2 regions of the Sanguibacter sp. Z1732 genome follow, and region 2 is predicted to be linked to the other one. Evidence: riboswitches for the same ligand, from Rfam matches in the RefSeq annotation. Region 2 holds a riboswitch; the other holds the start of a gene.
What was found. A riboswitch is a leader RNA that binds a small molecule or an ion and turns the genes downstream of it on or off. The one in region 2 is predicted to bind FMN.

Region 1 (3,204 bases), 1.0 Mb from region 2:
TTCTCGGCCACATACCGGGCGAGGGCGACGGGCATCCCGAGGTCGACCTCGTCCCATCGGGGGCCGGGTCTGCGCTGCAGGACCGTGCCGACGCCATCGACGTGCCCCTGGACGACGTGGCCGCCCAGCCGAGCATCCACGCGAACTGCGCGTTCGAGGTTGACCGGGTCGCCGGGCGCCAGCGAACCGAGGGTCGTCCGGCGCAGCGACTCGGGCATGACGTCGGCGGTGAAGCCGCGCTCGTCCAGTTCGGTGACAGTCAGGCATGTCCCGGAGACCGCGATGGAGTCGCCGGTGCGCAGGTCCTCGAGGACGGTGGTCGCGGTGACAGCGAGAACGGCGGCGCCGTCAAGATCGGTCCGGTCGTCAACGGTTCCGACCTCCTCGACAAGTCCGGTGAACATCGCCAGAACTCCTCAGGCTCGTCGGGTGACGACGAGGATGTCCTCACCCAGGTGTTGTGCGTCGGTCGTGTGTCGGCGGTGCGCGTCAGCGAGGGTTGACACACCGAGGTCGGGGACGGCGGCCGGGCCCGCTCCGAGCAGGACCGGCGCGACGTAGCTGTGCAGTTCGTCCACCACGCCGGCGCGCACGGCGGCCCCGAGGAGGGTCGGGCCGCCCTCGATCAGGACGCGGCGGGCGCCGACATCCCAGAGCCGCGCGAGGACCGAGGGGATGTCGCGTGTCGTGAGGTGGAGCCAGTCCCCCGGGCCGTTGCGGATCGCGGCTGAGGCGGGCACGGAACGATGGCCGACGGCCACCCGCAGCGGCTGGTGGTCTGCCAGCGTGCCGCCGGCCCGGCGTGCGGTGAGCGCGGGGTCGTCGGCGATGACGGTGCCTGTGCCCACGACGATGGCGTCCACGTCACCGCGCACCGCGTGGGCATGGTCGCGGGCGACCGGTCCGGTGATCCACTTCGAGGTGCCGTCCACCGCCCGACCCGGCCGTCCAGGCTGGCCGCCATCTTGCCCAGGACCCACGGCGTCCGACGCTCCACGGCGGTGACCCAGGCCTCGGTGAGTGCTTCGGCACCGCGGACGACGTCGTCGGGCACCTCCGCCTCCCGTGCGGTGCGAACCTCCAACCCCTGCGACCGGAGCCACTGTGCGCCACCGGCGGCGACCGGATCGGGGTCGCGGACCGCATACACGACCCGGGCGATCCCGGCTGAGAGCAGCGCCTGCGAACAGGGCGCGGTGCGTCCGCTGTGGTGACAGGGCTCCAGAGTGATGACGGCGGTCGCACCCCGGAGCGTGGAACGGTCAGCCGCCGCCATGGCTGCGGCCTCTGCGTGTTCGGTTCCGGCACCGTGGTGCCAACCCTCAGCGAGGACGGCGCCGGAGGAACCGATGATGACGCACCCCACGCGGGGGTTGCCACCGCGCTGCGGTCCCCGCCGAGCGAGCACGAGCGCGCGCTGGAGCGCCCGGTTGATAGCGTCGTCCGGCACCTGGTCTCCTCTTGCCTCGGTGTGAGCCGGGGTGCCTGAGGACGCACGATGCCACTGGCGCCGTCGTCGTTCGACGGCGGCGCCAACAGTGCTGCCTCCCATCCGGACTCTCACCGTCGGTCCCGGAGTTCCACCAGGTCAACCGCTTGTCATCAGACGCGCGGGTCGCGGACTGTCACCGCCGGCTCGGAATTTCACCGACCCCGGAGCACGTGTTGCTTGGACAGCAGCATGGCACACTTCCCAGGGACAGCCAAACCGCCGTGCACCGCGGCGCCGGCGTCATCAACCAGGTGGCAGCGCCCGGGCGGCGGACCGGGCCGCGCGCGGCAACGCCTCGAGGATGACGTCCACAGCGTTGTCGTCGTGTGCTGCGCTGAGGAACCACGCCTCGTACACGCTCGGCGGCAGGGCCACCCCCGCCTGTAGCATCGCCTGGAAGAATGCCGGATAGCGCCACGACTCCTGCGCCGTGGCACCGGCGTAGTCGTGGACGCCACCGGTCGCGGCGTCCGGACCGAAGAACACGGAGAAGAGGTTCCCGGCCCGGTTGACCACATGCGGCACACCCGCCGCGGAGAGGGCCTGCCCGGCAGCCTGCGCGATGACGCCCGCCACGCGGTCGACGTGCGCGTAGACGCTCGCGTCGGCGAGCCGGAGCGTCGCGAGCCCGGCCGCGGTTGCCAGCGGGTTCCCGGACAGGGTCCCGGCCTGGTAGACGGGCCCGGTCGGGGCAAGGAGTTCCATGAGTTCTGCACGACCCCCAACCGCGGCCAGCGGCATCCCGCCGCCGACGACCTTGCCGAACGTCATGAGGTCCGCGGCCCAGGACTCCTCGGCACCCTCGAGCCCCCACCAGCCCGCCGGACCGACGCGGAATCCGGTCAGCACCTCGTCGAGAACGAGGAGCGCACCGTGCTGCGCGGTGAGACGCCGCAGGGCCGCATTGAACCCGGCAGCGGGTGCGACAACGCCCATATTGGCCGGTGCGGCCTCGGTGATCACGCAGGCGACCTCCTCGCCGCGCTCGGCGAACACCGCTTCGATCGCGCCGATGTCGTTGTACGGCACCACGATCGTCTGTGCGGCGCTTGCCGCCGGGACCCCGGCGGAACCAGGTAGGCCGAAGGTCGCCACGCCCGAGCCGGCCTCGGCGAGCAGGGAGTCGACGTGACCGTGGTAGCAACCGGCGAACTTGACGACGAGGTCACGGCCCGTGGCGCCCCGCGCGAGGCGCACCGCCGTCATCGTGGCCTCGGTTCCGGTGGAGACCAGGCGCACCCGCTGCGCCGGGGGCACCCGTTCGCGGATGGTCTCGGCCAGTTCGATCTCACCGAGCGTGGGCGCACCGAAGGACAGCCCGTCAGCCGCGGCGTCCTGGACGGCGGCGACGACCTCGGGGTGCGCGTGACCGAGCAGTGCCGGCCCCCACGAGGCCACAAGGTCGACGTAGGTGCGTCCTTCGACGTCGGTGATGCGAGCACCGGACGCCGCGGCGACGAAGCGGGGGTTGCCGCCAACGGAGCCGTAGGCACGGACCGGGGAGTCCACGCCCCCGGGGATGACGCCGAGTGCCCGGGTGAACAGATCATCGTTCGTGGTCATTTCTCTCCTTGCTGTCCGGTGAGCCAGCCCGCCACCTCGGTGGCCCAGTAGGTGGCGATGATGCCGGCTCCCGCGCGGCGGATGGAGGTCAGCGTCTCGAGGATGGTGCGGCCCCGGTCCAGCCAGCCGTTCGCCGCGGCCGCCTCGAC
Region 2 (3,204 bases):
CGAAGGGCCCGGGAACCCCGAGGTTGCGCCCGGCCAGATCAGCGACCTCGGTCAGTTCGGAGTCGGCCGGCACGAAGATCTGCACGGGGTAGTCCTGGTAGATGGTGGCCAGCGACACCACGTCGGTGCCGTGGCTGACCGCCTGCAGGATCTCATCGTTCCCGGCGATCACCACGTCCTCCTCCCCCGCTTCCAGAGCGCCGAACAGCGACTCCGAGGCGCCGTGGTGGCGCAGGTCCACCTCCAGACCCTCGGCCTCGAAGTATCCGGCGTCCTGCGCCAGGTAGAACGGCGCGAACTGCACGTCGGGGATGTAGGTCAGGCCGATGGTCACCTCGGTCGACTCCGCGGCGTCGGGTTGCTGCCCGGCGCCGGCTCCCTCCTCGTCCCCCGGCCCGGACTGTCCGGCGCAGCCCGCCAGCACGACGGCGAGTGCGGCCGCAGCGATCGTCCCCCGGGCGCGGGTGGTACGCCGTCGGCCCCGGTGGCCGCGGATGCGGGGGCGGGAGCGGCGGAGGGCGGCGGGTGCGTTCATGGTTCTCCTTACCAACGCAGTCGTCGTTCCAGGTAGCGGATCGCGAAGAAGAAGGTCATCGCCAACACCGACAGTGCGATGAGGACGGCGAACAGGCCGGCGGTGTCCTGCCGGTCCCGGTAAACCGTGAGCAGCATCCCCAGGCCCTGACCGCCCATCACGAACTCCCCGACCACAGCGCCGGTGACGGACAGGACGAAGCCGTTACGTACCCCGGCGAGCAGGGACGGCAGCGCCAGCGGTGCCTCGATGTGCCAGAGCAACCGGCCCCGGCCGGCTCCGTCCACCCGGGCCGCATCGATGACATCGGGGTCCAGCGTGGTCAGGCCGAGGGTCGTGTTGATCAGGATCGGGAAGAAGACCAGCAGGGCACATAACAGCGCGATCGGCACCAGGCCGTACCCGATCCACAGCACCAGCAACGGCGCCAGCGCCACGGCGGGGATCGCCTGGGTCGCGGCCACGTAGGGTCCCAGGGCGGCGGAGACAGCCGCCGAGCGGGCGATCAGGTAACCCAGCGGCACCGCGACCATGAACCCGATGAGACAGCCCAGCAGTGCCTCGGCCATGGTGGTGGTGGCGTATCCGGCCAGGCCACCCTCACGCCACTCGGTGAGCAGCCGCGGGCCCAGGGCGCTGGGCGCTGGCAGGGAACGGGAGTCCAACGACCACGCGAGGAGTTCCCAGCCCAGCAGCACCGAGATGCCGGCCACCACCGGGGCCAGGACGCTCAGCGCGGGTCCTGCTCGGGGCGCCACCAAGGTGACGGTGCTGCGGGCCACGGCGGCCTCTCCTTCCCAGGCGTGACCCGGGGTCCGCCTGGGTTGCGCGGCGCAACCTCGGCCGGCGCCGATACGTATCGGCGCCGCGTGCATCCTCCCCCATCCGGACTTTCACCGTCGGTCCCGGAATTCCACCAGGTCAACCGCCCGCCGCACGAATGCGTAGGCCGGGTCGCGGACTATCACCGCCGGTTCGGACTTTCACCGACCCCGGAGCACGTCTCTTGCTGACCTTATTGTGCCACATCCGGGTCCGGTCGTGCCCGCACGGCCCTTTCCCCGGGAGGCCCGTCAGGCCGGGTAGGCGGCGGTGGCGAGGTCGCGCAGGGCGGCGATTTCCGCGTTCGGGTCCGCGGCCCGGTACACCGCGGATCCGGCGACGAACATGTTCGCACCGGCGCCGGCGGCCTGGGCGATCGTGTCACGGGAGACCCCGCCGTCCACCTGCACCCACACGTCCAGGCCGGCTTGCTCGATCGCGCGTCGGGCCCGGGTGATCTTCGGCAGCATTGAGGTCAGGAACGGCTGGCCGCCGAACCCCGGTTCCACCGTCATCACCAGGACCATGTCGAACTCGCCGAGCAGGTCCAGGTAGGGCTCCACCGGGGTGTCGGGTTTCAGCGCGATCCCGGCGCGCGCACCTGCTTCACGCAGCCGCCGGGCCAGCCGGATCGGGGCGACGGACGCCTCGGCATGGAAGGTGACCGAGGCCGCACCCGCCTCGGCGAACTGCGGCGCCCAGGTGTCCGGGTCCTCAATCATCAGATGAACATCGGCCGGGGTGGAGACGTGCTCCAACAGTGCCCGTACCACCGGTAACCCGAACGTCAGGTTCGGGACGAAGTGGCTGTCCATCACGTCCAGATGCACGAAGTCGGCGTCGCTGATCCGTTCGACCTCCTCGGTGAGCCGGGACAGGTCCGCGTTCAGCACACTCGGTGAGATGAGGATCGCCATGGCTCGCCAGCCTACTTCCTCGACCGGCACCTCATGGCCGCGGCCGTCACCGCCGGATCAGTGCCAGGAACATCGCGTCGGTGCCGTGCCGGTGCGGCCACAGTTGCGCCATCGGCCCGGTGAGGTCATCGGGCGGGGTGACCGAGACCCGGCCGAGCGCGGCAGCGGCGCCCAGCAGCGTGGCGCCGGGGAAGTCTCGCAGCACGTCGGTGACCACCACACTGGTCTCGGCCATGTGCGGGGAGCAGGTGACGTAGGCCACCACTCCCCCGGGACGGACGGCGCGCAGGGCCGAGGTGAGCAGTTCCCGCTGCAGGGTGGTCAGTGCGGCCAGGTCCTGCAGGGTGCGACGCCACCGGGATTCGGGCCGACGGCGCAGCGCCCCCAGGCCGGTGCACGGCGCATCGACCAGGACGCGGTCGTACCGACCCGGCTCGGCGGTGCCCACGTCGCGACCATCACCGGTGCGCACCTCCAGTCCCGGCAGTACGCCTCGCACCGCCCGCACCGAGTCGGCCACCAGCGCCGCCCGGTGCGGGGCCAGTTCGTTCGCGGTGAGCACGCCTTCGGGCGCGCGTTCGGCGAGCAGGGCGCCCAGGAGTGCGGATTTGCCGCCCGGGCCGGCGCACAGGTCCAGCCAGGTGGAGCGGTGCCCTCCAGATCGGTGTCCGCCAGAGCCAGGGTGACCAGTTGGCTCCCCTCGTCCTGTACGCCGACGGTGCCGGCGCGCACGGCGGCCAAGGCGCCGGGGTCCCCGGAGGTCAGCATCTGCGCCGTCGGCGCCCACCGGCCCGGTGTGGCGGTGTCGGCGGGCAGGTCCCCGGGAACGGCCAGGCCGGGACGCAGGCACAACGAAACCGCCGGCGCGGTGTTGTTGGCCGCCAGCGCCGCCTCGACCTGGTCCGCGCCGGCCTCCGGTCCCAGTGCGGC

Region 1: it holds a riboswitch for FMN, as region 2 does, so the genes downstream of both, ACRRRO_RS01415 (hypothetical protein) here and ACRRRO_RS17665 (ABC transporter permease) in region 2, are expected to answer to the same signal.

Annotation. Positions count from the first base shown of each region.
Region 1 is NZ_CP194857.1:212,596-215,799, forward strand. Features, by position in the region: gene ACRRRO_RS01405 (riboflavin synthase) at 1-404, opposite strand, end outside; gene ACRRRO_RS01410 (RibD family protein) at 417-932, opposite strand; partial or broken gene ACRRRO_RS01415 (hypothetical protein) at 1,175-1,552, opposite strand; FMN riboswitch at 1,537-1,664, opposite strand; gene hemL (glutamate-1-semialdehyde 2,1-aminomutase) at 1,736-3,055, opposite strand; partial or broken gene hemB (porphobilinogen synthase) at 3,052-3,204, opposite strand, start outside.
Region 2 is NZ_CP194857.1:3,388,043-3,391,246, reverse strand. Features, by position in the region: partial or broken gene ACRRRO_RS17670 (ABC transporter substrate-binding protein) at 1-535, opposite strand, end outside; gene ACRRRO_RS17665 (ABC transporter permease) at 544-1,317, opposite strand; FMN riboswitch at 1,405-1,540, opposite strand; gene rpe (ribulose-phosphate 3-epimerase) at 1,609-2,274, opposite strand; partial or broken gene ACRRRO_RS17655 (RsmB/NOP family class I SAM-dependent RNA methyltransferase) at 2,321-3,204, opposite strand, start outside.